4 regions of the Streptomyces sp. NRRL S-920 genome follow, and region 2 is predicted to be linked to each of the others. Evidence: riboswitches for the same ligand, from Rfam matches in the RefSeq annotation. Region 2 holds a riboswitch; each other region holds the start of a gene.

Region 1 (5,512 bases), on a different contig from region 2:
CGGTCGCCGAGCGGTACATCAAGGTCGACCCGATGAACGAGGCGCGCTGGTACCCCACGCTGACCACGCTCACCGACGGCAGGATCCTCTCCACCTCGGGCCTGGACGAGATCGGCCAGCTGGTGCCGGGCAAGAACGAGGTGTACGACCCGAAGACGAAGAAGTGGACGTACACGAAGGGGATCCGCCAGTTCCCGACGTATCCGGCGATCTTCCAGATGGCCGACGGCAAGCTCTTCTACTCCGGTTCGAACGCGGGCTACGGCCCCGACGACGTGGGCCGCAAGCCAGGCATCTGGGATCTCAAAACCAACAAGTGGCAGGGCATCCCGGGCCTGAGCGACCAGAAGCTCCTGGAGACGTCCGGCACGGTCGAGCTGCCGCCCGCCCAGGACCAGAAGTACATGGTGGTCGGCGGCGGCGGGGTCGGCGAGTCCAAGCAGTCCAGCGAGAAGACCCGCATCGTCGACCTGAAGGCGGACGAGCCGAGGTTCGTCGACGGCCCCCCGCTGGAGAAGGGCACCCGCTATCCGCAGATCTCGACGCTGCCGGACGACACCGTGCTGATCTCCGGCGGCTCCGAGGACTACCGCGGGCGCAGCGACTCCAACATCCACCAGGCGCGGATCTACGACGCCAAGACGGGCGACATGCGGCGGGTGGCCGACCCCGAGGTGGGCCGCAACTACCACTCCGGGTCCATCCTGCTGCCCGACGGCCGCGTGATGTTCTTCGGCTCCGACTCGCTCTACGCCGACAAGGCCAACACCAAGCCGGGCGTGTTCGAGCAGCGCATCGAGATCTACACGCCGCCGTACCTCTTCCACGGCTCGCGGCCGGCGCTCGGCAAGGGCCCGAAGACCATCGAGCGGGGCGAGTCGGGGACCTTCCCGACCAAGCACTCCTCGGCCATCAAGGCGGCCCGCCTCATCCGGCCGAGCGCGTCCACGCACGTCACGGACATCGACCAGACGTCGATCGCGCTCGACCTGAAGAAGGAGAAGGGTTCCGTCACCGTGACGGTCCCGAAGAACCGGAGCCTGGTCGAGTCGGGGTGGTACATGCTCTTCGTCACGGACGACCAGGGCACCCCCAGCGAGGCCCGCTGGGTCCACGTGCCGTAAGGACAGCCCCGTAAGCCGTAGGGACAGCCCCGTAAGGGGCGTCCCCGGCTCGTCCGGCTAGCCCGCGTTCTTGGCGAGGCCCAACGCGTACTCGGGCCACCACTCGCCGGCCTTCGGGCCGCCCCGGCACGTGCCGTCGGACTCGCCCGGGCGCTTGACCCAGAGATACGCGTCGACCAGCGGATCGTCCGTCCTGGTCGTGGGCGTCTCGCCGAGCGCCCGGCCCGGCGGGTTGCACCAGGGGTCCTTGCCCTTGGTGTACGCGCCGTTGCCGTTGCGCCCGGTGTCGATGACGAACGGCTTGTTGCCGATCTTCGCCGAGAGCTTCTTGCCGAACTCCGTACTGGCCTCGGTGGTCTGGAAGTTCGAGACGTTCACCGAGAAGCCGTCGGCCTGCTCGACGCCGGAGCGCTTCAGGGGCTCCCAGAGCGAGTCGGGGTTCTGCCAGCCCGCGTTGCCCGCGTCCAGGTACACCTTGGTGTTCTTCAGGGACTTGAGCTTCTCGATGGCGCCCTTGAGCAGGTCGTACCGCTCCTCGTGGAACTGTTCGGGCGTGCAGTTGTCCACCATGTGGAGCACCGCGTCCGGCTCCAGGATCACCGTGGTGCGGCGGTCGCCGATGCCCTTGGCGACCTGGTCGACGAACGCCCGGTACGCGTTGCCGTCGGCCGCGCCGCCGCCCGAGTACTGGCCGCAGTCGCGGTGCGGGATGTTGTAGAGGACCAACAGGGCGTCACGGTCGGCCTTCTGCGCGGCCTGGGTGAAACCGCGCGCCTGGTCCTCCGCGTTCTCCGGGACGATCCACTCGGGGACCGGCTGCTCCGCGATCTTCCGGATCAGCTCGGCGTCGTCCTTCCTGCCGTCCTTCTCATAGGCGGCGACCTGTTTGGCCGCGTTCCCCTCCGGGTTGACCCAGTACGGGTTCCGGTCCTTGGGCTGCTGCTTCACCGGCTGACCCGATGCGCCGTCCTCCGTGTCACCACCGGAGGAGGAGCACCCGGAAAGGAGCAGCGCGGCCCCCGCGAGCGCCACTCCCGTCCTCGCCCCCCTGACCGCGAAACCATGCCCGCGGCCGGTGCCTTTGCGGTACATCCACTCCCCCTTGGGTGCACTGTCCGGATATCAATCCTGACATACGCCCAGGACGTTTCGGCGAGGCCGGACCACGTCTTCCTGGGGACGCTCATTCGTCCTAGAGTCTGTTGTACGGCCCAAGCCCCCGGCCTTCGCAGCCATTCCCCCTACGCGCGGGATGGCCTGTGAACCTCCCGCGTCGGCGCCGGGTTCCTCCCGCAGCTCGTGCGCACGCGGTCGAGGAACCGGCCCGATCGGCGGCTTCGGGGGGAGCGGGCCGCCGACCGGGCCGGATGCGCCGAGCCGGGCCACCGAGTGGGACGCAGCGGGCCGGGCCCGTACCGTGGGGCCGCCGAGGGGTGTTGACAGCCCCCCTGACGTGCTGGGACTCTCCGGGACGACAAGTCCATACATCGAGGCGACGGTTGACAGGAACCCGGTGCGAATCCGGGGCGGTCCCGCCACTGTGACCCGTACGCGACCGGCGTGCGCGGAAGTCAGGAACTGAACCGTCGTCCTCCTGCCATGGGGCGTGGAAACCCCAGAAGGAGGCCCACCGGTATGTCCCTGCACTCCGCAGCTCCGCACACCGACACCACGGCGAGCCAGGCCGCCGTGACCCAGACCCGCGACTGGCTGATCGCGTCCGCCGCCGCGATCCTCGCGCTCGTCGCGCTGTACGCCGTGTTCCTCGACAACGGCACGCTGATCTCGGCCACCGGCGACTACCTCCACGAGTTCGCACACGACGGCCGGCACCTCTTCGGCGCCCCGTGCCACTGACCGGGCGGACGGACATCAGCACCATGCACTCATCCCCCGTACTCCCCCTGCTCGGACGCGGTCTGGTGGCGGGAGGAGCGGCGGGCCTCGCGGCCGGCCTCTTCTCCCTGCTGCTCGCCGAGCCCCTGATGGACCGCGCGATCCGCGCCGAGGAGAAGCGCTCGGCCGCCGAGGAGCACGCGCACGGCGCGCCGCTGGCCGCCCAGCACCACGAGGAGCTGTTCAGCCGCTCCACGCAGCACAGCGGCCTGGTGGTGGCCGCGGTCGTCGCGGGGCTCGCCCTCGGCGTCCTGTTCGCCGTCGCGTACGCGGCGGTGCACCGCCGCGATCCGCGGGCGACGCCGTGGCCGCGCGCGCTGGCCTTCTCCGCCGCGGCCTTCCTCGCCGTCTCCCTCCTGCCCGGCCTGCGCTATCCGGCGAACCCGCCGGGCGTCGGCGACGCGGGCACCGTCGGCGACCGCCAGGCGCTGTGGCTCGCCGCCGTCGTCATCGGCGTCCTCGGCATGTTCCTCGTACGCCAGGTGTACGTGCGTCTGGCCGCGCGCCCCGAACCGGTGCGGCACCTCGCGGTGGCCCTCACCGCGGTCGTCGTCCTCGCGGCACTGTTCCTGCTCCCCGACAACCCGGACCCGGTCCCGGTGGACGCGACGCTGCTGTGGAACTTCCGCATGCTGTCGCTCGGTTCGCACGCGCTGCTGTGGGCGGTGTTCGCGGCGGTCTTCGGCGCGCTGGGCCTGCGCGCCGCGCTCGGCCCGAGGGCCGAGGCCCGCACCACGGCGCCGGCCTCTACCGCCGCACTCCCGTGAGGTACGCCGAGACGATCACGTTGGCCGTGTAGGCGCGGGCGGCCCTGTCGAAGGTGCCGCCGCAGGTGATGAGGCGCAGTTCGGCGCGGCCCTCCTCGTGGGGGCCGTACGCCTTCTTCGCGTCGAAGCGGTCGCGGGTGACGACCTGGACGTCGTCGACCGTGAACTGCGCGACCGTGCCGTCGTCGCGGCTCACGTCGATCCGCTCGCCGGGGCGCATCGCGCTGAGGTCGTAGAAGACCGCGGGTTTCGTCTCCGTGTCGACGTGGCCGACGAAGAGGGCCGCGCCCGGGGCTCCGGGGCGGGTGCCGCCGCCGTACCAGCCGACGGTGTCCGGCTGCGCGTACGGCGGTGGGTCGATCGCGCCCCCGGCGTCCAGGCCGCGGGCCGCCACGGGGGCCCTGACCTCCAGGGACGGCACGTCGACGCGGTGCGGTCGCGCGGCGGGCAACGGCTCGTGCGCGGGCGGCAGTTCGACGCCGGGGTGGCGGCCGACCGCCGCCGCGTCGCCGGTCGCGGGCGCGGATATGCCGCCGCGCAGCTCCGCGGTCTCGGTGCCCCACAGCCCGAGACCCGTCAGGAGGGCCACCCAGGCGATGCCGGTCAGCAGACGCCCTGACCCGGTCGGGCGTGCGCCGTCGGACACCGTCTCGCCGCGCCCGTCACTCGGAGCGGCGCCGGCGGACGCTGCGGACCGCGACGGCGACCGCCGCGACCCCGGCGAGGACCAGGCCGGTCACGGCGTGCCGGGTGCCGGGGCCCGCCTCGTCGGCACCCGCGGACGCGACCGAGGTGAACTGCGCGGTGCCGCCGCCTCCTGCCCGTACCGGTGCGACCGGCTCCGGGTTGCGCTGGACCACGCGGACCGTGCCGGCGCGCTGGTGGGGGTGGCCGTCGCAGACCACGGTGACGTCGTACGACCCGGAGACCCCGCCACGGATCTTGGCCTTGCCGTGCAGCGCGTCCTTGCCGCCGCCACCCGCGGTGAGCTGGGCGTCCCCCTCGAAGGCTCCCGCCCCGGCCGACCCGGTGGTGCCCTCGCACCCGGAGACGCTCACTTCCACGGTGGCCCCGGCCGCGGCGCCGCCCGGGGTGACGGTGGCCCGCACGGCCCCGTCCTCATGGGCCCGCGCACCCCCGACGGGTACGGCGACGGCCAGCACGAGGGCCACCGCACCTCCACGAAGAGCAAGGGAACATATACGCATCGTGAACAGGAGGGCGGCAACGCGGAGCGTTGACAACCGACGACAACGCCGCAGATCGGCGTGCCAGACCCCGCGGCCCGCGGCATGATCCGCCGGACAGGCCCTAGACCCGGTCCACCAGGTCGGCGATGGAGTCCACGACGGTGGAGGGGCGGAACGGGTACTTGTCGATGTCCCGCCGGGTCGTGAGCCCCGTGAGCACCAGGAATGTCTCCATCCCCGCCTCCAGTCCGGCGAGGACATCCGTGTCCATGCGGTCGCCGATCATCGCGCTCGTCTCCGAATGCGCCCCGATCGCGTTCAGCCCCGTCCGCATCATCAGAGGGTTCGGCTTCCCGGCGAAGTAGGGGTTCTTGCCGGTCGCCTTGGTGATCAGGGCGGCGACGGCTCCCGTGGCGGGCAGCGGCCCCTCGGTGGAGGGCCCGGTCTCGTCGGGGTTGGTGCAGATGAAGCGGGCGCCGCCGTTGATGAGGCGTACGGCCTTGGTCATGGCCTCGAAGGAGTACGTACGGGTCTC
Region 2 (5,512 bases):
GTACAGCACCAGCACGAACGCCGGTACGCCGATGAGTGAGGTCACCACTCCCACCGGGACCTCCTGCGGGTCGAGGGCCGTGCGGGCCAGGGTGTCCACCCAGATCAGGAAGACCGCCCCGGCCAGCGCCGTGACGGGGAGGAGGCGGGTGTGGCCGGAGCCGACGAGGGCGCGGGCCGCGTGGGGCAGGACCAGGCCCACGAAGCCGATGGCGCCCGCCGAGCTGACCAGGGCCGCCGTCAGCAGTGCCGTCACGCAGAGCAGGACGAGCCGGGTGCGGGCGACCCGTACGCCCAGTGTCGCCGCCGCTTCCTGGCCGAAGGCGAACGCGTCGAGCGTACGGGCGTGGCCGAGGCACACGGCCAGCGTCACCGCGAGGACCGCGGCGCACAGCCATACGTCCGTCCAGCCCGCGCCGCTGAGCGAGCCGAGCAGCCAGAACAGGACGCCCCTGGCGGTCTCCGCGTCGCCCGCCGTGAGGATCACGAAGGAGGTCAGGGCGGAGAAGAGCTGCATCGCGGCCACGCCCGACAGCACGACCCGGTCCGTCGTGTCGCCGAGCGTGTGGCTCAGGAGCAGGACGAGGGCGAAGGAGAGGAGCGCGCCGACGAACGCTCCCGCCGAGACCGAGAGCGCTCCCCCGCCCACGCCGAGGACGAGGACCGCGACGGCCCCGGTGGACGCCCCGGACGACACCCCGAGCACGAAGGGGTCGGCGAGGGGGTTGCGGAGCAGCGACTGCATGACCGCGCCGCAGACCGCGAGGCCCGCGCCGCACACCGCGGCGAGCAGGGTGCGGGGCATCCGCAGGTTCCAGACGATGCCGTCCCTGATGGGGGTGAGCCGTGCCTCGCCCCAGCCGAGGTGCGCGGCGAGCGCCGAGAACACGTCGGGGACCGAGATGTCGGCGGGGCCGATGGTGACGGCGACCGCCACGGAGAGCAGGAGCGCGGCGCACGCCGCCAGCCACAGGAGGGCCTGTCGGGCGGGGGCGGCCACGCTCACTTGGCGAGCCCGAACTTCCGCAGCCCGGCGGCCACTTGCTCGATGCCGTCGACCGTGCGGATCGTGGGGTTCATGGCCTGGCCGCTGAGGAGTACGTAGCGCTTCTTCCGTACGGCGGTCAGGTTCTTGGTCGCGGGGTTGGACTCCAGGAACTTGATCTTCGCCGCGGCGCTCTCGGCGGACTGCGACTTGCGGGTGAGGTCGCCGATGACGAGGACGTCGGGGTCGCGGTCGGCGACGGTCTCCCAGTTGATCTGGGGCCACTCCTCGCGGGTGTCGTCGAAGACGTTCTTCGCGCCGAGTTCGCGGGTGATGATGCCGGGGGCGCCGCAGCAGCCCGCCATGTAAGGGGCGTCGGAGTTGGCGAACCAGTACAGGAGCGTCGTGTCGGAGGCCTTGATGTCCTTGGTGGCCTTCGTGACGCGGCCCTTCAGGTCGGCGACGAGCCTCTCGCCGCGCTTCTCGACGTCGAACACCTTCGCCAGGTCCCGCACCTCGCCGTAGACGGTGTCCATGGTGAGGGTCTTGACGCGCTTGCCGTCGCCGCCGCCGTCGTTGTCCTTGCCCGCGCAGTCGGTGGGCGAGACGTAGACGGGCACGCCGAGTTCGGTGAACTTCGTACGGTCGGCGACGCCGCCCTTGCCGACGGTGTAGAGGAAGGAGGCGCTGACGAAGTCCGGTTCCTTGGCGAGGACCTTCTCCAGGGAGGGGTAGCGGTCGGCGAGCCGCTCCACCTTGGCGTTGTCCTTCTCCAGGTTCTTCAGGACCGGGTCCGTCCAGGTACCCGTACCGACCATGCGGTCGGCGAGGCCGAGGGAGAGCAGGATCTCCGTGGAGCCCTGGTCGAGCGAGACCGCGCGCCGGGGCGGGGCCCCGACCTTCGCCTCCTTGCCGCAGGAGGCGACCGTGACCGGGTAGCCGTCGGCGCTCTTGCCCGACGGCTTCGACGCGGAACCGTCGCCGCACGCGGTGAGCGCGAGCATGGCGACCGTCAGCGTTCCGGCACAGCGCAGGGCGGTTGTACGGGCTTTCGAGGACACGTGATCCCTTGAGTCTCACGGCTCATACGCGGAGCCTGGTCTGCGGCACAACCTCCGCCGCCCGGTGTGCGGGCGGAGGCGCCAGCAGGTCTTCGGACTCGGGATCGGCCGGACGGGGCGCCTTCCCAGGTGTCGGCGGACACCCAGTGGCCGTGGCCCCGCCCGTCCCCCTCACCGCTGCGCGTCAGTTCCGGATTTCCACCGGATTCCCTGACCCAGGTATGGGTTTGACTGGCTTGCGCAAGTTATCACGCGCCTTCACCAGGCCGGCCCGTGCCTTCACGAGCGGGCGGGGCCGGGCCTGGGGTCGCCCCGGTAGGTGCCGAAGAACCAGCGGTTTCCCTCGGGGTCCGCGATGCCGAACTCGCGGCTGCCGTACGGCTTGTCCTCGATCTCGCTGACGATCCTCACGCCGGCCCCGGTGAGGCGGGCGTACAGGGAGTCCACCTGGTCGGTGACGACATAGGCGCCGGAGGTGCCCGGCTTCCCGCACGTCTCGCCGGGCGCGTCGGGGTCGTAGGAGCCGAGCATGATGCCGCCGCCCTCGGGCCAGTCCAGCTGGGCGTGGGCGACACGGCCGCCGTCCTCGTATACGGCCGTGCGCAGGAAGCCGACGGTGTCGACGAGGAAGTCGATCAGTGCGGGGGCGTCCTGGGCCTGGAGGGTCGGCCAGATGGCGGGAGCGGGGGTGTGGAGCTGCTGCTCTGCTTGGAGGCGCTGCTTCGCTGTGGTGTCGGATGTGGTGCTGGGTGTGGTGTCGGGTGTGGTGTTCATGTCTCCCACTCTTCGCCTCCTCCGCGCACCCCGGCTTGGATATTCCGGCACTCCTCGGCCAGCCACCTGGTGGGGCTCGTCTCCGTGTACTGCTGGAAGTCCCGTACGAGGTGGGAGTGGTCGTAGTAGCCGGTGTCGGCGGCGACCCGGGCGAGGTCGGGCGGGCCGCCCGCCGCGACGGCCCGGACCACCGCCGCCCTGGCGTGCTGGAAGCGCATGAGGCGTGCGGCCTGCTTGGGGCTCAGTCCGGTCTCGGCGCGGAAGAGCGCGGTCAGGCGGCGCTCGCTGAGCGCCACGTGCCGGGACAGGCCGCCGAGGGTGCCCGCGCCGCGGTGCCGGGCCAGCCACGCCCAGGCCTCGGCGACCTCGGGGCGTACGGAGCCGGCGCGGCCGGTGGCGGCGTGGTCGGTGGCGGCGCGTCGACGCAGGTAGCCGGAGAGGAGGGCGAAGCGGTCCTCCCAGCGGTCCAGCTCGCACAGTCTTTCGCGCACCTCGGCGGCGCGGGCGCCGAACACGTCCGTGCCGCCCGTGACGAGCTGCCCGGTCAGCGCGGCCGCGGGCAGACCGAGGAGGGTACGGGCGGCCAGCGGGTGCACGGCGAGCTGGATGCCCGCCTGGTGCTCGGCCTGGGCGATGTACGCGGGGCTCTGGTGCAGGCCGCCCACGACGATGTCGGTGCGGACCGCGTCCGTGCCGGTCGCCTGGGCGGGGGTGCCGCCGCTGGCGATGGGGCCGTCGAGCGAGAAGATCACCGTCAGATAGGGGGAGGGCAGGCCCCGGTGCAGGGCAGGCGGCCGACCCGCGGTGCGGTAGCCGACCGCGGAGACGATGCCCTCCACGCGGGGGGCGGCTCGGACGAACTCGGAGGAGCCCACGTCTTCCAGTATGCGTGTACGTATGCGACTGCGCGGGGGTGGAGTCGGCGCCCGGCGTCCCCCTCCGCTACCCCCTCTCCCCCCGCCGCATGCGCCCCGCCCCCGGTGACTTCGATCATGGGAAACGGCCGTCCCGCCGCTTAGCATGGCGCGCCGCTCCGGACGGGGCCGCGCATCGCTCTCAGAATCGGCAGGACAAGGCCCACATGGCAGACACAGCAGACACAGCAGGTACGGCAGACACGGCAGTACGACGGAGGAACAAGCTGGCCGCCACCGGCGTCGCGGGGGCGCTCGTCGCGGCCGTGCTCACGGGCGGCGCGCTGTGGCCGACGAGCGAGGCCACGGCGGCGGACACCTCCGCCGCCACCGCCCGCGAGCTGTCGCACTGGCCGAAGCCGGTCGCGAAGAAGCTCGGCGAGGTCATCGCGGCGAACGACCACAAGGGCGCGTACGCCGTGTTCGACGCGGACAACACGACGTACCGCAACGATCTGGAGGAGTCGCTGCTGCCGTTCCTGGAGATGAAGGGCGTCCTGACCCGCGCGACCATGGACCCGTCCCTCAAGACCATCCCCTTCAAGGACACGGCCACCCACAAGGAGAGCCTCTACAGCTACTACAACCGGCTCTGCGAGGTGGACGACCAGGTCTGCTACCCCTGGGCCGCGCAGATCTTCTCCGGTTTCACGCTGAAGGAGCTGAAGGGGTACGTCGATGACCTCCTGGCGTACAAGAAGCCGATCCCCGCGGAGTACTACGAGGGCGGGAAGCTCACGAAGACGCAGGTGAATCCGCCCGAGTTCTCGAACGGCATGCGCCAGCTCCACAAGACGCTGCGTGCGCACGGCATCGAGGTGTACGTCGTCAGCGCGGCCAGCGAGGATCTGGTCCGCATGGTCCTCGCCGATCCGAAGTACGGCTACGGCGTGAAGCCGCAGAACGTCATCGGCGTCTCCATGCTGCTCAAGGACCGCGAGACCGGCGAGGTGACCAGTTCCCGCAAGGAGATCGCCGAGGGCCGCTTCGGCGAGAGGGACCGGGCGAAGCTCGCCGGGCGCGAGCTGACGCCGAAGCTGTGGGCGCCGCTGACCTGGTACGAGGGCAAGCCCGCGGCGATCAGCACGTACATCGACGAGTGGCGGAAGCCCATCCTCGTGGCCGGTGACACCCCGGTCAGCGACGGCCCGATGCTGTTCCACTCGGCGGATGTGGAGCACGGCGGCGTACGGGTCTGGGTCAACCGCAAGGACGCGTACATGAAGCAGCTCGACGGGATGAAGAGGAAGAACGCGCAGCGGCAGCGCGAGCTGGGCCAGAAGGTGACGGCCGACAAGCGGTGGCTGACGGTGACGCCGGGCCAGATCGGCTGATCACCGGCGGTCAGTGGACGGTCAGTCGGTGGATGTCCAGGCCGCCACCTGCTTGGCGAGCGCGCCGCCCGCCTTCGTCCACGCGAAGTGGTCGAGGCGGGTGCCCGCCTCCCGCTCGGTGTAGTGACGCCGGGTGAGGCGGGCCCGGGGGATCTTGCCGAGCAGGTGGTCGAGGGCGGCGGCGGGGGCGAACGTATCGCGCTCGACGGAGACCGCGAGCACCGGCAACTCCAGTGCGGCGAGGGCCGTTTCGTAGTCGCGTGCGGACCCCTTGGCGGTGTAGCGGCCCGTACGGCCCTGCCGCGCCCAGTCCCGCATGACGCTCTTGGGCTGGTCGCCGCCGAAGCCGAGCCGGGCGCCGGGCCACCGGCCGAGCACGGTCGACGTCGCGGCGATCAGCAGCTGGCCGAGGAGCAGGGCGGGGCCGCGCAGGGGGCCGTACGCG
Region 3 (5,512 bases), on a different contig from region 2:
CCGCCGCCGGACGACCTCGACGCGCTGGTCCGTCTCGCGGGACGCCGCCACCTCGACGGTGAGGCCGAACCGGTCGAGCAACTGCGGCCGCAGCTCGCCCTCTTCGGGGTTCATGGTGCCGACGAGCAGGAAGCGGGCGGCGTGCCGCACGGAGACGCCCTCGCGCTCCACGTACGAGGCGCCCATGGCGGCGGCGTCCAGGAGGAGGTCGACCAGGTGGTCGTGGAGAAGATTGACCTCGTCGACGTAGAGGATGCCCCGGTGCGCGTCGGCGAGCAGTCCGGGCTCGAAGGCCTTCACGCCCTCCGCGAGTGCCCGCTCGATGTCGAGGGCGCCGACGAGGCGGTCCTCGGACGCGCCGACCGGCAGCTCCACCATGCGCGCGGGGCGCGCCGTGCCACCGCCCGCCTCGTGCGGGCCGTCGGGGCAGTTCGGGTCGGGCGCCGCGGGGTCGCACGAGAAGCGGCACCCGGCGACGACCGGCACCTCGGGCAGCAGCGCCGAGAGGGCGCGTACGGCGGTGGACTTGGCGGTGCCCTTCTCACCCCGTACGAGTACGCCGCCGACGGCGGGCGAGACGGCGTTCAGCAAGAGCGCGAGCCGCAGGTCGTCCTGCCCGACGAGAGCGGTGAACGGGTACGGGGTACTCACAGAGCCTCCTTGAAGCGGTGGTGCGGTGCGGCGCTCACGAGAACGCCGGCGAGTACGGCGCTCACGACGGCGCTCCGGGCGCGATGAACGGCAGCCCGGCCGGCGGGCCGTTCTCGATCAGGCCAAGGAGCGCGTCCGTGTCCGCGTGTTCTTCGATCAGGTCACCGAGCAGGTCGAGCTGCTCCTCGCGCAGCGCGCCGAAGCAGGTGTCCGGGGCGGGGACGAAGCGGCGCCCGGCCGCGCGCGCCACCTCGGTGAGGAACCGGCGCCGGAACGCGTCGCTCTCCAGCGACCCGTGCCAGTGCGTGCCCCACACCTCGCCGACCCGGCAGCCGTCGAGGAAAGGCTCCCCACCCGTGACGTCGGCGACGCCATGATGGATCTCGTACCCCTCGACCGGCTCGCCGAGGGCCTCGCCCACCGGTCTCGCCAGCGTCTTCTCGCGGGCGAACCGCACCCGCACCGGCAGCAGCCCGAGGCCGTCCACCGAGCCCGCCCGCGACTCGACCTCGTCCTCGATGTGCTCGCCGAGGGCCTGGAAGCCGCCGCAGATCCCGAGCACCGGCCGCCCCTCGGCGGCGCGGCGCGCGAGGGCGTCCGCGAGACCGCGCTCGTGCAGCCACTCAAGGGCCCGCACGGTGCCGCGTGTTCCCGGTACGACCACGAGGTCGGCGTCGACCAGCTCCTCGGCCCGGTCCACGAACCGCACGACGACACCCGGCTCCGCGGCCAGCGCGTCCACGTCCGTGAAGTTGGACATCAGCGGCACCGCGCACACCGCGACCCGCAGCACGTCCTCGCCGACCGGGGGCGCCACCGCGGACTCCCGTACGGCGCCGCGCAGGGAGACCCGCAGGCCGTCCTCCTCGTCGATGCCGAGCCCGTGCCGGAACGGCAGCACACCGAACGTGCGCCGCCCGGTGAGGCCGTGCAGCATGTCGAGGCCGGGTTCGAGGAGGGAGACATCGCCCCGGAACTTGTTGACGAGATACCCCGCCACCAGCTCCTGGTCGGCCGCGCTCAGCAGCGCCGTCGTCCCGAAGAAGGAGGCGAACACCCCGCCGCGGTCGATGTCACCGACCACCAGGACGGGGAAGCGGGCGGCTCGCGCGATGCCCATGTTCACGATGTCCGTGCGCCGCAGATTGATCTCGGCGGGACTGCCCGCCCCTTCACAGATCACGGCGTCATAGCTGCCCCGCAACTCCTCGAGGCATCCCACGACGGTGTCGAGCAGCGCGGCCTGCCGCCCCCCGTGGTAGCCGCGCGCGCTCATCTCGCCCACCGGCTTGCCCATCAGCACGACCTGGCTGGAGCGGTCGCTGCCCGGCTTGAGCAGTACGGGGTTCATCAGCGCGCTCGGCTCGACGCGGGCGGCCTGCGCCTGCATGGCCTGCGCCCGCCCGATCTCCGCTCCCTCGCGGGTGACGAAGGAGTTGAGCGACATGTTCTGTGCCTTGAACGGCGCGACGGACACGCCCTTGCGGGTCAGCCACCGGCAGATCCCGGCGGTGACGACGCTCTTGCCCGCGTCGGAGGTGGTCCCCGCGACGAGCAGCCCACCACTCATATGTCTCTCCTCGACTTCGTCGACCGCAGTGCCCGGCGGGCCGCCACCGCGACTCCCAGCGCCAGCCAGCCGACCCGCCGCGACAGCTTCACGGCCCGCTCGATGTCCTCGACGCCGACGTCCCGGCCGTCCGCGTTCAGCACGGGCCGGTGCTCGACGCGCCCCGCGTACGACAGGGTCCCGCCCAGCCGTACGCCCAGCGCCCCGGCGAAGGCCGCCTCGACGGGCCCGGCGTTGGGGCTCGGATGCTTCGCGGCATCGGCCCGCCACGCCCGCACGGCCCCGGCGGGCGCGTCCCCCGCGAGAGCGGCCAGGGCGGCCGTGAGCCGGGCCCCCGGCCACCCGAGGACGTCGTCGAGCCGGGCGGAGGCCCAGCCGTAGCGGCGGTACTTGGGCGACTTGTGGCCGACCATGGCGTCGAGGGTGTTCACGGCGCGGAACGCGACGAGCCCCGGCACCCCGCCGACGGCACCCCACACCAGCGCGCCGACCACCGCGTCGGAGGTGTTCTCGGCGACGGACTCGACGACGGCACGCGCGATCCCGTCGGAGTCCAGCGCCTGCGGATCCCGCCCGCACAGATGGGGCAGCCGCTCCCGCGCCACCTCCACGTCACCGGCGGCCAGCGCCCCGCCGATGGCCCGCGCCTCCCGGCCCAGCGAGGTACCGCCGACCACGGCCCAGGTCGCGGCCGCGGTCAGCGCGACGGACGCGGCGGGGGAACGGCGTACAAGACGAGCGGCGAGGGTGGCGGCACCCGCCGCGCCCCCGGCACAGACCACGGCGTGCAGCGCGCCCCACCCGCGGTGGTCCCGCCACAGCGCCCGCTCGACGGCGGCCGCCGTACGACCGAACGCGGCGACCGGATGGCCCCGGCGGGGATCGCCGAGCAGCAGGTCGCCGAGGAGGCCGGCGGCGGCGCCGTACGCGAAGTCGCGATCGGCACTCATGGGCTCAGCCCGTCGTCGTACGGAGAAGGGAGCTGGCGCTCGGGAACTGGTCCGGCAACGGGCGGCCGCGCATGGCGATATGTCCTCACTCAGGGTGTCCGCGCCCTGGTTCGACGTGATCGGCGGCGAGAGTTCCTGGCTTCCGGGGAGCGTCGTGGCTTCCCGGTGACAGTGGCGGGACCGCGCCGGATTCGCACCGGCTTCCTCTTCTGCCGCCGTAGTTGGCCCCGGCAGTCCACCACGCCCCGCGAACGCCCGTCAACTCGCTGTTGACCTGCGGCGGGAGAGTGTGCGGAGCCCCACAGCGGTGCTTCACAGCGGTGCTTCACAGCGAGGTCCCGCATACGACGGTGGGGGTGCGGGACGCGTACACGTCCCGCACCCCCACCGGGGACCGCTGCCGTCAGGCGACGATCAGATAGATCCCGTACGCCACGGCCGCCGCGCACAGCGCGAAGCAGGCGTACGCGCCGGTGCGCGCCATGGCCGCGGAGCCGCCGCCCGACGCGGACGCCGTCTCCTGCTTGGAGAGACCGATGATGCCGAGGGTGAACAGGCCCACGAGAGCCACCGTCACGGCGAGGCTGACTCCGAAGACGGAGCCGAGAGCTGCCCAGTCGATGTTCATGCTGATGTGTCCTTACACCGTCGCGGGCCGGGCGGGGTCCGCCATGGCGCCGGTCGTGGTCGAGGTCGGGGCCGCGATGGTGGCCTTGACCGGTTCGTCGGAGGGGGCCCCGACGGCGGCCAGCGGGCCGGCCGGGGGCGGCTGGACGGCGGCGATCGCGGTGGTCACGACGCCCAGGGGCTCGGCGCCCGCGGTGTCGTGGCCGTGGCGGATCTCGTCGTCGGTGACGTTGGTGTGGTCCACGGAGTTGCGCCGCGAGAGCGCCCAGATGACGGCCGAGCCGGCGATCAGGAGTGCCGCGGTGACCGCGATGCCCCAGGGGCCCTGCTTGGTGAGGAACTCGGCGCCCGCGCCGACCAGACCGGCGGCCGGCAGGGTCAGACCCCACGCGACGAACATCCGGGTCGCGGTCGACCAGCGGACCACGCCGCCCTTGCGGCCGAGGCCCGCGCCCATCACGGCACCGGAGCAGGACTGCGTGGTGGAGAGCGAGAAGCCCAGGTGCGAGGAGGCCAGGATGACCGTCGCGGCGCTGGTCTGGGCGGCGAAGCCCTGCTGCGGCTGGAGGTCGGTGAGGCCCTTGCCCATGGTGCGGATGATGCGCCAGCCGCCGAGGTAGGTGCCGAGGGCGATGGCCACACCGGCCGAGACGATGACCCACATCGGGGGGTTCGCGCCGGGGTTCAGGACACCGCCGGTGACCAGCGCGAGCGTGATGATGCCCATGGTCTTCTGCGCGTCGTTCGTGCCGTGCGCCAGCGAGACGAGGCCCGCGGAGGCGATCTGGCCCGCGCGGTAGCCCTTGGCGGTCGCCCTGGTGTCGGTGTTGCGGCCGATGCGGTACGTCAGTCGCGTCGCCAGCGTCGCGGCGAGACCCGCCACGAGCGGCGCGGCGAGGGCCGGGATCAGCACCTTGGTGACGACGGTGCCGCCGTTGATCGACGACCAGCCCATCGACATGACCGCGGCGCCGATGAGGCCGCCGAAGAGGGCGTGGGAGGAGCTGGAGGGCAGGCCCACCAGCCAGGTCAGCAGATTCCAGAGGATCGCGCCGACGAGCGCGGCGAAGATGACCTCGGTCTTGAGGCCGTCCTCGTTGACGATCCCGCCTGAGATCGTCTTGGCGACTTCGACGGAGAGGAAGGCTCCGACGAGGTTCAGCACGGCGGACATGGCCACCGCCGTCTTGGGCTTGAGAGCGCCGGTCGAGATGGTCGTCGCCATCGCGTTGGCAGTGTCGTGGAAACCGTTCGTGAAATCGAACACGAGAGCGGTGACGATCACGATCCCGAGGAGAAGCGTGATGTGTTCCATTTACCCAGGCTTCTGTTGGACGTCAGTGGCATGTGGAACGTAGGCAACCTGGGTGAACGGAAAGTGAACTGGGTCGGGCGGCGCGGTGACCCAAAGTGGAGCGCCGCCGCTCCGTTGCCATCAGGTGACTGATCACGATCGTACGGAGTGGCGCGGCCAGGCCACGAATCCGGGCGGAGTGTCGCCTTCCACCACCCTCTCGCGCACCCTTCTCGCGCCCCGGTCAGAGGGGTTCCCGGGGGGTTTCCGGCGTCGCGGAAGAGATCCTTGTCACGCCGCTTCGGGGCCGCGCGCCCGGCTGGCAGGATCGCCCCATGACTGAGCAGCGGCAGGGCGCGGAGCGGGACGCCGTCGGGCGGGCATGGCGCGAGCTGGTGGAGACGGCCCGCAGGACGGTGA
Region 4 (5,512 bases), on a different contig from region 2:
ACGACATGCACACCGTGGTCACCAACTCCACGGTGGACGGCGTCCTTTCGGCGGCGCTCGCCCTGCTCATCGTCATCGTGATCGTCGACGCGGCGCGGGTCTGCTTCCGGCACATCAGCGACCCCGAGGCCTCCCGGCTGAGCGAAGTGCCGTTCGTGGAGTCGAAGTTGACGGCACCGGCGGGCCTCTTCCCGACCGCGGAGGAGAAGCGGGAGCTGACCCCGTGACGTGGGTACTGCGGGTGCTGCGGTGGATCCGCTGGTACGCGCGGGAGTTGACCGACGAGTCCGCGTACGACCGCTATGTCGCGCACGCGCGGAAGGTGCACCCAGGGGTGTCCGTCCCTTCCCGGAGGGAGTTCGAGCGAATGCGGACGGACCGCCAGGAGTCGGACCCCCGGCAGGGATTCCGCTGCTGTTGAACAGGCGCTTCGGCACATCCGGCACTCGTCCGTTATCCGGACAGGGGTTCCATAGATCAAGACTCTCGCCTAGATTTCCCGCACGTTAAGCATGGGATAAGCGAGGGAACGGAGCCGCGATATGTCAGATGCGCCTGAAGTGAACAGACCGGTGGTCACACCGGTCCGGGTGGTCATCGCGGCCTGCCTTGTCGCACCCTTCGTGGCCATGCTCTGGGTGGGTTCGTACGCGAAGGTCGAACCGGCCTTCATGGGCATACCGTTCTTCTACTGGTACCAGATGCTCTGGGTGCTGCTCTCCACCGTGCTCACGATGATCGCGTACAAGCTGTGGCAGCGTGACCAGCGCGCCCGCAAGGAAGGTGCGCGGTCATGAACGGCGGAGTCAACGGCGTCGCGCTCGCCGTCTTCATCTTCTTCTTCATCGCGGTCACCGTCATGGGCTTCCTCGCCGCCCGCTGGCGCAAGGCCGAGAACGACCAGAGCCTGGACGAATGGGGCCTCGGCGGACGGTCGTTCGGCACCTGGGTCACGTGGTTCCTGCTCGGCGGCGACCTGTACACCGCGTACACCTTCGTGGCCGTCCCCGCGGCGATCTACGCGGCGGGCGCGGCCGGGTTCTTCGCCGTGCCGTACACGATCCTCGTCTATCCGCTGATCTTCACCTTCCTGCCGCGCCTGTGGTCGGTCTCGCACAAGCACGGCTATGTGACGACCTCCGACTTCGTGCGCGGGCGCTTCGGCTCGAAGGGGCTCTCCCTGGCCGTCGCGGTCACCGGCATCCTCGCCACGATGCCCTACATCGCGCTCCAACTGGTGGGCATCCAGGCGGTCCTCGACGTCATGGGCGTCGGCGGCGGCCCGGACACCAACTGGTTCATCAAGGACCTGCCGCTTTTGATCGCGTTCGCGGTGCTCGCCGCGTACACCTACTCGTCGGGGCTGCGCGCGCCCGCGCTGATCGCGTTCGTGAAGGACGGGCTGATCTATCTCGTCATCGTCGTCGCGATCATCTACATCCCGATCAAGCTGGGCGGCTTCGACGACATCTTCGCCAAGGCCGGTGACGCCTTCGCGCAGACCAACCCCGCGACCGACAAGCCGCGCGGCGCGCTCGTGCCCGCCGAGGCCGGGCAGTGGACGTACGCGACGCTCGCGCTCGGCTCGGCCCTCGCGCTGTTCATGTACCCGCACTCGATCACGGCGACGCTCTCCTCCAAGAGCCGCGACGTGATCCGCCGCAACACCACGATCCTGCCGCTGTACTCGCTGATGCTCGGCCTGCTCGCGCTGCTCGGCTTCATGGCGATCGCGGCGGGGATCAAGGTCGACAACGGCCAGCTGGCGATCCCGCAGCTGTTCGAGAACATGTTCCCCGACTGGTTCACGGGCGTGGCCTTCGCGGCCATCGGCATCGGCGCGCTGGTCCCGGCGGCCATCATGTCGATCGCGGCCGCGAACCTCTTCACCCGCAACATCTACAAGGACTTCATCAAGCCCGACGCGACGCCCGCGCAGGAGACCAAGGTCTCCAAGCTGGTCTCGCTCATGGTGAAGGTCGGCGCGCTCGCCTTCGTCCTCACCATGGACAAAACCGTCGCGATCAACTTCCAGCTCCTGGGCGGCATCTGGATCCTCCAGACCATGCCCGCGCTGGTCGGCGGCCTGTTCACGCGCTGGTTCCACCGCTGGGCGCTGCTCGCGGGCTGGGCGGTCGGCATGGTCTACGGCACGCTGGCCGCGTACGGCGTCGCCTCGCCGACCCAGAAGCACTTCGGCGGCTCGTCCGACACGATCCCGGGCATCGGCGAGATCGGTTACATCGGCCTCACCGCGTTCGTCCTGAACGTGATCGTGACCGTGGTCCTCACCTTCGTCCTGAAGGCGCTGAAGGCCCCGGAAGGCATCGACGAGACCTCCCCCGGGGACTACACCGCCGACGCGGGCGACCCGGGCGTCGTCCAGGAACTGCCGAAGGCGACGGCGGGCGCCGGGCACTGAGTCCCGCCCCACCCCGATATCGCGACCACCACGGAGGGCCGCCGGAAAAACCGGCGGCCCTTCGCCGTCCCCGTGTTGCACACTGCGCCCCATGGACTTCACGCTCACGATCAGATCGGCGCGCCCCGAGGAGTACGAGACGCTCGGCGACCTCACCGCACAGGCCTATCTCGACGGCGGACACCTGGACTTCGGGGAGGACGACCCCTATCTCGCGGTGCTGCGCGACGTGGCGGGGCGCGCGGCGACGGCCGAGGTCCTGGTGGCCGAGGCGGGCGACGAGATACTCGGCTGCGTCACCTACGTCCCGGCCGGCGGCCCGATGGCCGACATCACTCGCGACGGCGAGGCGGAGATCCGCATGCTGGCCGTCTCCCCCGCGGCCCGCGGCCGGGGCACCGGAGAGACACTCGTACGGGAGTGCGTGCGGCGCGCCGAGGAAGCGGGCCGCACCGCGCTCGTCCTGTCCACGCAGACGTCGATGCACGCCGCCCACCGGCTGTACGAGCGCCTCGGCTTCGTCCGCACCCCGGAGCGCGACTGGCGGCCGATCGAGACGGTGCCGCTCCTGACGTACGCGTTGACACTCTAGGCCCGCCGCTCCGAACCGACACAAGATGTGGGCCCGCCTCGGGAACCCGGCACAAGATGTATGCTCGTGCTCGCTGTCGCCGCAGGGGAATCCGGTGCAAGTCCGGAACTGTCCCGCAACGGTGCATGTGTACGCGTTTGGCGTACGCGGAGTCCGAGGACCTGCCGACAGTGCGCCCGTGCCGTCCGGCCCGGGTGCCGACCGTCCGGGCCTCGTGGAGTGGGCCGGTGGACGCGGTACGCCGCCCTGTCCGGGTGCGCCCGTGTGCCCTCCCCTCCCCTGGCCCAGAGCCGAGCGAGGGAGTGCCCCACGTGACCATCGCGCCTGCCGAACCCGCGTCAGCGACCAAGCCGACCGCCGAGGGTGGCGAAGGAACCGACGGCCCAGGGGCCGCGCTGCTGCGCACCCTGACCGAACTCACCGTCGACCTTCCCGACGCCGACCCCGGCCGGGTCGCCGCCGCCGCGCTGCGCGGCCGCTCGGCCAGGGCCGACGCGTCGGAGCTGCGGGAGCTGGCGACCGAGGCGGCCGCGGGGCTCATCTCCGACGACCCGGCGTACTCCAAGCTGGCGGCCCGGCTCCTGTCGATCGGCATCCGCGAGGAGGCGGCGACGCAGGGCGTGCGCTCCTTCACCGAATCCGTGGCGGTCGGCCACCGCGAGGGCCTGATCGCCGACCGCACGGCGTCCTTCGTGACCGAGCACGCGGCCCGGCTCGACGCGCTGGTGGACGCCGCGCTCGCCGATGGCGCCGACTTCCGCTTCGAGTACTTCGGCCTGCGCACCCTGCACAGCCGCTATCTGCTGCGCCACCCGATCACCCGGCAGGTCATCGAGACCCCGCAGCACTTCATGCTGCGCGTCGCGAGCGGCCTGGCCAAGGACGACGGCGCCGCCGCCGTGGACGAGGTCGCCGCGCTGTACGGCCTGATGAGCCGCCTGGACTACCTGCCGTCCTCGCCGACGCTCTTCAACTCCGGCACCCGCCACCCGCAGATGTCCTCCTGCTACCTCCTCGACTCCCCGCTGGACGAGCTGGACTCGATCTACGACCGCTACCACCAGGTCGCGCGGCTCTCCAAGCACGCGGGCGGCATCGGACTCTCGTACTCCCGTATCCGTTCCCGGGGTTCGCTGATCCGCGGCACGAACGGGCACTCGAACGGCATCGTGCCGTTCCTCAAGACCCTCGACGCCTCGGTCGCCGCCGTGAACCAGGGCGGCCGGCGCAAGGGCGCCGCCGCGGTCTACCTGGAGACCTGGCACTCCGACATCGAGGAGTTCCTGGAGCTGCGCGACAACACCGGTGAGGAGGCGCGTCGCACGCACAATCTCAACCTCGCGCACTGGATCCCGGACGAGTTCATGCGCCGGGTCGCCGCCGACCAGGACTGGTCGCTGTTCTCCCCGGCCGACGTGCCCGAGCTGGTGGACCTGTGGGGCGAGGAGTTCGACGCCGCCTACCGCGGGGCCGAGGCCGCCGGGCTGGCGAAGAAGACGATCCCGGCCCGCGATCTGTACGGCCGCATGATGCGTACCCTCGCGCAGACCGGCAACGGCTGGATGACGTTCAAGGACGCCGCCAACCGCACCGCCAACCAGACGGCGGAGCCCGGCCACACCGTGCACTCCTCCAACCTCTGCACCGAGATCCTCGAGGTGACGGACGACGGCGAGACGGCGGTCTGCAACCTCGGCTCGGTGAACCTCGGCGCGTTCGTGGAGGACGGCGACCTCGCCTGGGACCGGCTCGACGAGACCGTCCGGACGGCCGTCACCTTCCTCGACCGTGTCGTCGACATCAACTTCTACCCGACCGAGCAGGCCGGGCGGTCCAACGCCAAGTGGCGCCCGGTGGGCCTCGGCGCGATGGGTCTCCAGGACGTCTTCTTCCAGCTGCGGCTGCCCTTCGACTCCCCCGAGGCGCGCGCCCTGTCCACCCGCATCGCCGAGCGGATCATGCTCGCCGCGTACGAGGCGTCCGCCGACCTCGCCGAGCGCGAGGGCCCGCTGCCCGCCTGGGACAAGACCCGGACCGCGCGCGGTGTGCTGCACCCCGACCACTACGACGTGGAGCCGGCCTGGCCGGAGCGGTGGGCGGCGCTGCGGGAGCGCATCGCCCGGACCGGCATGCGCAACTCCCTGCTGCTGGCCATCGCGCCGACCGCCACCATCGCGTCCATCGCGGGTGTCTACGAGTGCATCGAGCCGCAGGTCTCCAACCTCTTCAAGCGCGAGACGCTCAGCGGTGAGTTCCTCCAGGTCAACGCCTACCTCGTGGAGGAGCTGAAGCGGCTCGGCGTCTGGGACGCGCAGACCCGCGAGGCGCTGCGCGAGGCCAACGGCTCGGTGCAGGGCTTCGGCTGGATCCCCGAGGACGTCCGCGCGCTGTACCGCACGGCGTGGGAGATCCCGCAGCGCGGTCTGATCGACATGGCCGCCGCGCGCACCCCGTTCCTCGACCAGGCGCAGTCGCTCAACCTGTTCCTGGAGACGCCG

What was found. Region 2 has a riboswitch for cobalamin ahead of IG54_RS0121740 (ABC transporter substrate-binding protein). Riboswitches for the same ligand answer to the same signal wherever they lie in the genome.
Region 1: linked by a shared signal. The riboswitch ahead of IG54_RS38445 (CbtB domain-containing protein) and the one ahead of IG54_RS0121740 (ABC transporter substrate-binding protein) in region 2 are both predicted to bind cobalamin.
Region 3: linked by a shared signal. The riboswitch ahead of IG54_RS0129110 (cobalamin biosynthesis protein) and the one ahead of IG54_RS0121740 (ABC transporter substrate-binding protein) in region 2 are both predicted to bind cobalamin.
Region 4: linked by a shared signal. The riboswitch ahead of IG54_RS0111330 (ribonucleoside-diphosphate reductase subunit alpha) and the one ahead of IG54_RS0121740 (ABC transporter substrate-binding protein) in region 2 are both predicted to bind cobalamin.

The regions. Positions count from the first base shown of each region.
Region 1 covers NZ_JODF01000061.1:1,248-6,759, reverse strand. The annotation lists gene IG54_RS0130770 (kelch motif-containing protein) at 1-1,124, shown strand, start outside; gene IG54_RS0130765 (glycoside hydrolase family 6 protein) at 1,182-2,216, opposite strand; cobalamin riboswitch at 2,604-2,727, shown strand; gene IG54_RS38445 (CbtB domain-containing protein) at 2,760-2,981, shown strand; gene IG54_RS0130755 (CbtA family protein) at 3,005-3,787, shown strand; gene IG54_RS0130750 (class F sortase) at 3,768-4,433, opposite strand; gene IG54_RS0130745 (hypothetical protein) at 4,450-4,959, opposite strand; gene IG54_RS0130740 (HAD-IIA family hydrolase) at 5,099-5,512, opposite strand, start outside.
Region 2 covers NZ_JODF01000030.1:44,212-49,723, reverse strand. The annotation lists gene IG54_RS0121745 (FecCD family ABC transporter permease) at 1-999, opposite strand, end outside; gene IG54_RS0121740 (ABC transporter substrate-binding protein) at 1,002-1,988, opposite strand; cobalamin riboswitch at 2,111-2,296, opposite strand; gene IG54_RS38160 (VOC family protein) at 2,325-2,819, opposite strand; gene IG54_RS0121730 (AraC family transcriptional regulator) at 2,816-3,694, opposite strand; gene IG54_RS0121725 (haloacid dehalogenase-like hydrolase) at 3,901-5,067, shown strand; gene IG54_RS0121720 (alpha/beta fold hydrolase) at 5,089-5,512, opposite strand, start outside.
Region 3 covers NZ_JODF01000054.1:4,629-10,140, reverse strand. The annotation lists gene IG54_RS0129120 (putative cobaltochelatase) at 1-651, opposite strand, end outside; gene IG54_RS0129115 (cobyric acid synthase) at 713-2,221, opposite strand; gene IG54_RS0129110 (cobalamin biosynthesis protein) at 2,218-3,171, opposite strand; cobalamin riboswitch at 3,281-3,418, opposite strand; gene IG54_RS0129105 (hypothetical protein) at 3,575-3,799, opposite strand; gene IG54_RS0129100 (inorganic phosphate transporter) at 3,812-5,113, opposite strand; gene IG54_RS0129095 (class II aldolase/adducin family protein) at 5,428-5,512, shown strand, end outside.
Region 4 covers NZ_JODF01000012.1:24,550-30,061, forward strand. The annotation lists gene IG54_RS0111305 (carbon starvation CstA family protein) at 1-227, shown strand, start outside; gene IG54_RS0111310 (YbdD/YjiX family protein) at 224-421, shown strand; gene IG54_RS0111315 (DUF3311 domain-containing protein) at 543-797, shown strand; gene mctP (monocarboxylate uptake permease MctP) at 794-2,422, shown strand; gene IG54_RS0111325 (GNAT family N-acetyltransferase) at 2,514-3,014, shown strand; cobalamin riboswitch at 3,058-3,198, shown strand; gene IG54_RS0111330 (ribonucleoside-diphosphate reductase subunit alpha) at 3,326-5,512, shown strand, end outside.